Linked DNA regions of Prochlorococcus marinus str. MIT 0918. The protein of the gene in region 1 interacts with the protein of each later gene in a pairwise test. Links are inferred from orthologs where the notes say so. Each region holds a gene or a part of one and is shown on either strand. Other genes may lie near its edges.

Region 1 (3,491 bases):
ATAAACGGTGACCTATGTCCACTAGCATCAATAACTACTCTAGCTCGATATGTATTTCCTGAAGAGCATATCACTTCGGTTATTTCATCTGTATATCTAATATTTTTAGCCGTTTCTATACTCCATTCAAGACCAAGGCATTTTTTTAACAGCTCATTCTGAAAAGCTGCTTGGTCAAAAAGTCCATAATCAAAACAATGAGTAACAAGGTGATTCCCATCATTATTTTGACCATCCCCAAAATAACTAACCGTATTTTTCCACCGATGACCTAAAAGACTTGCTATCCCTAGCGATTCAAGCTCTTCAGCCCAGATTCCATAGGTATTAGGCCAAGGCTTTTCAGGAGAATGTGAGGCTAACGCACTTACATTCAATCCTTGTTCAATCAATTCAGAGGCAATGCAAAGAGCAGCAGGTCCTGCGCCCATAACCAATACATCTGAACATTTTTTCAATTTCAACTTTCAGGAGAATCTTTTAACACAGATTGATCAGTGCCTGTAACTTCATCATTATTTTCTTGTTCTACTTGTTGAGGTGGTACTAAAACAACCTCAGCTAAATGATCTCCTAAATCTAAGCGCTGGAGTCTAACTCCAGTAGCAGCTCGTGACTGTTGTGAGATTTGATCAGCACTTGTTCTAACAATTACACCTTTTTCACTAACTAGTAAAAGCTCTTCTCCTTTTCCTAAAACTTTTAGTCCAACTAATTCATCATCTTGATTTCTAAATTTGATAGCACGTAAGCCCATGCCAGATCGTTTTTGAAGTCTAAATTGAGTAATTGGAACTCTTTTCCCTAATCCATCAGCCGAAGCGACCAAAACCCAAGGGCCTTCATATTCATTGGTTGTAGAAAGTTCATTTTCTTGAGATATATCAGCTACCTTGTCAGCAAGCTCCTGAGAAAGTACATCCATACTTACCAACGAATCTCCTTGACGCAAATTCATTGATCTAACTCCTCTAGCAGTTCTTCCCAAGGGTCTAAGTTCAGCATCATTTATACGGAAATGGATAGTCATACCATTTTTTGATCCAATTAATACACTATCGCCTGAAGAAGCCAATCTCACCCATCTAAGTGCATCCCCGTCCTCAAGACTTATAGAAATCAAACCATTTGCTCTGATTTTATTAAAAGCTGAAACTGATGTCCTTTTAATAAAACCTCCATTAGTCAGCATTAATAAATGATTATCGTCATCAAATGAAGCCACTGAAATTATAGAAGTAATTGCTTCTTCTCGTGGTATTGGCAAAAGCTGAACAACTGGAGTTCCTTTTGCAGCTCTGCTGCATTGAGGAACCCTATAAGCTGGCACTGAATAGACAACTCCTCTATCACTAAAAAGCAAAAGGTTGTCATGGTCATTACAACTAATAAATAACTTAACTTCCTCTTCTCCTTGACTTCTAGTCCCAGACTTACCTCTTGTTCCTCGACTTGTAGACTCAAATTCATTAACAGGCATTCTTTTGAAATAACCAGTTTCTGTTAACAATACAACTGACCTTTCATTTGCAATTAAATCTATATCTTCAAGCCCACTTCCTAAATCTAAAATCTCTGTTCTTCTAGGAAGATAATACTTATCTCTTATATAAGATAATTCTGATTTAATGATTTCGTAAACTCTATTCTTATTAGCTAAAATATCATTAAAATCTTCTATCTTTTTTAAAAGATCCTCATGTTCAAGTCTTATTTTGTCAGACTCTAAAGCAGTTAATCTCCTTAATTGCATTTGCAATATAGCGTCTGCTTGAACATCTGTTAATCCATGAACTTCTTGCAATTTTTTCTTAGCTACTGAAGTATCAGGAGCTGAACGTATTAAAGAAATAATCTCATCAAGTTGATCTAATGCAAGTAAAAGTCCTAAAAGAAGATGGTTCCTTTCTTCTGCTTTTCTTAATAGATAACGAGTTCTTTTTTCAATTGTCTCTACTCGAAAATCTAAGAAAACATGTAACATTTTGAGCAATGATAGTGTTATAGGCTCACCATCAACCAAAGCAAGCATATTTGCACTAAAATTTGACTGCAAAGGAGTTAATTTAAATAGGTTATTCAAAACAACCTGGGGATAAGAATCTCGCCTTAGCTCTACCACTATCCTCATACCATCACGATCACTTTCATCTCTAATATCAGATATGCCTTCAAGCTTTTTATCATTAACCATATAAGCAATACGTTCTATCAAAGCAGCTTTATTTGTTTGATAAGGCAATTGGGTTATCACAATTGCATCTCTATCAGGCCTCCCCTTATTTTCAATAGTTTCTATTTCCGCGACCCCTCTCATGGTTACAGAACCTCTCCCAGAAAGATATGTTTCTCTAATTCCACTTCTACCGAGGATCTGTCCTCCAGTAGGAAAATCTGGGCCTGGAATTATTTTCATTAATTCTTGATCAGAAAGTTCTTGATTGGATATCAAAGCCATCAATCCATCAATTATTTCTCCAAGATTATGTGGAGGAATATTTGTAGCCATTCCAACAGCAATGCCAGAAGAGCCATTAAGTAAAAGCTGTGGAATCCTTGCCGGCAATACAGATGGTTCTTGTTGTGAACCATCAAAATTATCTAAAAATTCAACTGTTTCAGATTCTATATCCTCTAATAGACCATCCTGAGTTAGAGCTTTAAGACGAGATTCTGTATACCTCATTGCTGCAGGAGGATCATTATCTATAGAACCAAAATTCCCATGTCCATCTACCAAAGGCATTTGCATGGAAAAATCTTGAGCCATTCGGACCAAAGCGTCATAAACAGCAGTGTCACCATGCGGATGATATTTACCTAAAACCTCTCCAACAACTCTTGCACATTTCCTATAAGGCCTATCACTAGTCAATCCCAATTCATACATGGCATAAAGGATTCTGCGATGAACCGGTTTCAAACCATCTCTTGCATCTGGCAACGCTCTGCCAACAATCACACTCATCGCATATTCCAAATAGGAACGAGACATCTCACTGCGAAGGTCTGTCTGGATGATCCGATCTTCAAATTCATCTGGAACACTATTATTGAGTTCCGTTGGATCAGCCATGCAAAATAATTTTGACCATTGAAGTTATTTTATCTTGAAATAAGCTTAATTGTTAGAGTAAAAAATTAAATTTATTCGCATGATTTGATATCATCACAACTCATAACTCCATAAGACAAAAGCATATATAAATTAAATTAAAGAATCCAACACATTACTTTTTACTATAAATTAAGAAAATAAACATTAAACTATTGCTATTTACTGAGAAATAGTCTTCTTCTTAGAGAAGAATTTATTAAAATTAAACTAACTAACACACTAATTTAAACCTATTAGAATATTTTAAACTCTATATTTTAACTATCTCTATAAGATCTTTTAATTAGAAGTAAAATCTAAATACATCATAAGAATTACAGTTAGATATCACACATATAAATTTCATCAGAATTATTTAAAGCTTGCCCCCCCT
Region 2 (3,246 bases), 1.0 Mb from region 1 along the record:
AATTATTCCAATTCTGATTAGTAATACAAGAGTAAAAATCAAAGATTAAAGCAGAAAAAGTACTCAAGCTTCCTAAAAAACCAATACATATTAATAGGAAAATTGGATGATTAATACTAAAGGATGATCTTATATTTTGTAGTCCAACAAAAAATCCTAAAAAGAATGTAGCTACCAAGTTGACTAATAATATTCCTTGAAAAGAAGATTTTCTTTTCACCATAAAAAGCCTAACAATATGCATTCGAATTATTGATCCAGGAGCGGCACCTAATCCAACATATAAATACGAATTATAATTATCTAGAAAATCAAACACTAATCCAACCACGAATAACTGAAGAAGGGATTTCAATAAAGTCAGGGGTGGCTAATTTAACATGCATCCAATTTTGACCTGATTCATTTACCCAAACTCTTACAACTTTAACCGGTGTTCCTGGTTGTATTTCTCGAAGTGGTTTTGAGATTAATGAAGGATCAGAGAAGAGAATACAAGATTCATTAGCAAAGAAAATCTCTTCAAAACGTTGACTTTGAATTATTTCTATTTTAGATCTATTGCCACCTCCTGCTGGTAAAGCAATAGGTGCTATCAAAGCAAATATTAATAAACACCCCCAGCGAAAAATAGAGCTCATTAAAAGTATTAAATATCTAATGAAGCCATGTCCATTTCTACACTGTGTGTTTCTATAAATTCTCTTCTTGGAGCAACCTTATCTCCCATAAGTATTGTGAAAATCCTATCAGCTTCTAAAGCATCTTCTATCTCTACTCTCTTCATCATTCTTGTAGAAGGGTCCATAGTAGTTTCCCATAATTGCTTAGGCATCATTTCACCTAAACCCTTAAATCTCTGAATTGTATAATTTGCTTTCTCACCAAAACTTGCTATTGTTTTTTTCAAATCAGATTCCTGATAACAATAAGTATGGTTCTTACCTCTTTCAACCTTATATAATGGCGGACAAGCAATATAAACATAACCTCCTTCTACCAGTTCTTTCTGATATCTATAAAAGAACGTAAGTAAAAGTGTACGGATATGAGCTCCATCAACATCAGCATCTGTCATAATTACAACTCTATGATATCTAAGATTTTTAAGTGAAAATTCCTCACCTTTAATACCTAAACCAAGTCCAGTTATGAGTGCTTGAATCTCTGTATTTTTATAAATCTTTGCATCATCTGTTTTTTCAATATTTAATATTTTTCCTCTCAAAGGCAATATTGCCTGAAACCTTCTATCTCTTCCTTGCTTTGCAGAACCTCCAGCAGAGTCGCCTTCCACGATATATATTTCCGATTCAGAAGGATCACGAGAACTACAGTCTGCTAATTTTCCTGGAAGAGTAGTACTCTCAAGAACACTTTTTCTGCGAACAAGTTCACGCGCACGTCTTGCAGCCTCTGCAGCATTAAAAGCTTGGATTGCTTTCTCTAGAATTAGATCAATCACAGATGGATTAAATTCCAAATATTGACTTAAAGATTCACCTACAAGACTGTCAACAATCCCTCTAACTTCAGTATTGCCTAATTTTGTTTTAGTTTGACCTTCAAACTCAGGTTCAGGAACTTTCACAGAAAGCACAACTGTTAACCCCTCTCGAATATTCTCTCCAGCAAGGTTTGAATCTCCCTCTTTTCGTTTACCTCGTTTTCGTGCAAATGTATTAAGTGTACGAGTTAAAACTGTTTTCAAACCTTCAATATGGGTTCCTCCATCAACTGTTCTAATGTTATTTGCAAAGCCGAGAATACTATCTGAATAAGCATCAATACACCACTGAAGAGCAGCTTCAACTTGTACACCATCTTTTTCAGAATTGACATATATAATTTCTGGATGCAAAGCATCTTTCTCAGAATTCATATAAGCAACATATTCTTTAATGCCTCCTTCATAAAAATAAACTTCTTCATACCCGATTCCCTTCTCATCAATTGCCGTTTTTCTTTCATCACGAAAAACAATTTTTACTCCACCATTTAAATAAGCTAATTCTCTTAATCTCGATGATAAAGTTCCATAATCAAAAGCAATTCCATTAGTAAATATTTGAGTATCAGGCTTAAAGGTAACTGTAGTGCCTGTAGTTTTGCTTTCTTCTTTTGATTGCTTTTCCGAACGAAGTGTTCCTACAGGAGCTCCTCTTTCAAACTTTTGATAATGAATATGTTCTTGTCTCCTAACAGTAACTTCAACCCATTCACTAAGAGCATTTACAACTGAAACCCCTACTCCATGTAATCCTCCTGAAACCTTATATCCACCACTGCCAAATTTTCCACCAGCATGAAGAACAGTCAAAACTGTTTCTAATGCACTTTTGCCAGTTTTCGGATGGACATCAGTTGGAATTCCACGTCCATTGTCACTAATTGAAGCTGAACCATCAGAGCAAAGAATAACAACTATTTCATTACAATGACCTGCTAGAGCCTCATCTACAGCATTGTCAACAACTTCATAGACGAGATGATGCAATCCTCTAGGCCCAGTGGAACCTATATACATTCCAGGCCTTTTGCGAACAGGTTCTAATCCCTCTAGAACCTGAATTTGTTCAGCGCCGTAAGCAGCCTGAACTTTCTTTACCTTGGATTCTTCGCTCATTCGTCTAGATATACCCAGGAAAGGTTGTTTGTAAAAGATGCAATGACAAAAAAACCTCTCCTTGGCATCTTCAATTTACCACTGGTAACCAAGAAAGGCTTGAAAGAAATTGCTAAAAAAGCAAAAGACTTCTTCAACTCAAACGATCCATTCTGCTAGAAAAAATTTATGCAAGGGAAAAAACCACTGATAATAGTTTTGCTAGGGCCAACAGCAAGTGGTAAAACTGATCTTGCTATCGAAATAGCCAAAAAGATAAAAGTCAATATTCACAATATTGATTCTCGTCAACTTTATAAAGAGATGGATATAGGTACAGCTAAGCCAACACTGGCGCAACAAGAAAAAATCAATCACTATCTTATTAATTTGAGAGCCCCTAATAATCCAATAACATTAAATGAATTTAAAAAAGAAGCCGAAATTAGTATTCAAAAAGAACTAAACATAAAAAATCGCAGTTTTCTTGTAGGGGGAAGTGGTCTTTATCTTAAAGCAATCATTTATGGGCTTTGTCCTCCCTCCGTACCTCCACAACCATTGCTTCGTGAAAAGTTTAAAAATATTGGACAATTAGAATGCCATCAAATACTTCAAAAATGTGATCCAATCGCAGGGGG

What was found.
Region 2: the proteins of gyrA (region 1) and gyrB interact in binary tests that used the Escherichia coli proteins (3 or more experiments, as listed by UniProt). The link is inferred for Prochlorococcus marinus str. MIT 0918 from one-to-one orthologs.

What each region holds. Positions count from the first base shown.
Region 1 is NZ_CP114780.1:140,236-143,726, reverse strand. The notes cover bases 261-3,420. They hold gyrA (DNA gyrase subunit A), read right to left. Parts: upstream 3,077-3,420; coding sequence 461-3,076; downstream 261-460. Other genes in these bases: crtL (lycopene beta cyclase), read right to left, coding at 261-464. In the rest of the region: more of crtL, read right to left, coding at 1-260. UniProt on the Escherichia coli protein: A type II topoisomerase that negatively supercoils closed circular double-stranded (ds) DNA in an ATP-dependent manner to maintain chromosomes in an underwound state.
Region 2 is NZ_CP114780.1:1,143,899-1,147,144, forward strand. Bases 139-3,053 are described here. They hold gyrB (DNA topoisomerase (ATP-hydrolyzing) subunit B), read right to left. Parts: upstream 2,627-3,053; coding sequence 650-2,626; downstream 139-649. Other genes in these bases: O5636_RS06340 (fluoride efflux transporter FluC), read right to left, coding at 139-319; O5636_RS06345 (SH3 domain-containing protein), read right to left, coding at 312-641; miaA (tRNA (adenosine(37)-N6)-dimethylallyltransferase MiaA), read left to right, coding at 2,795-3,053. In the rest of the region: more of O5636_RS06340, read right to left, coding at 1-138; more of miaA, read left to right, coding at 3,054-3,246. UniProt on the Escherichia coli protein: DNA gyrase negatively supercoils closed circular double-stranded DNA in an ATP-dependent manner to maintain chromosomes in an underwound state.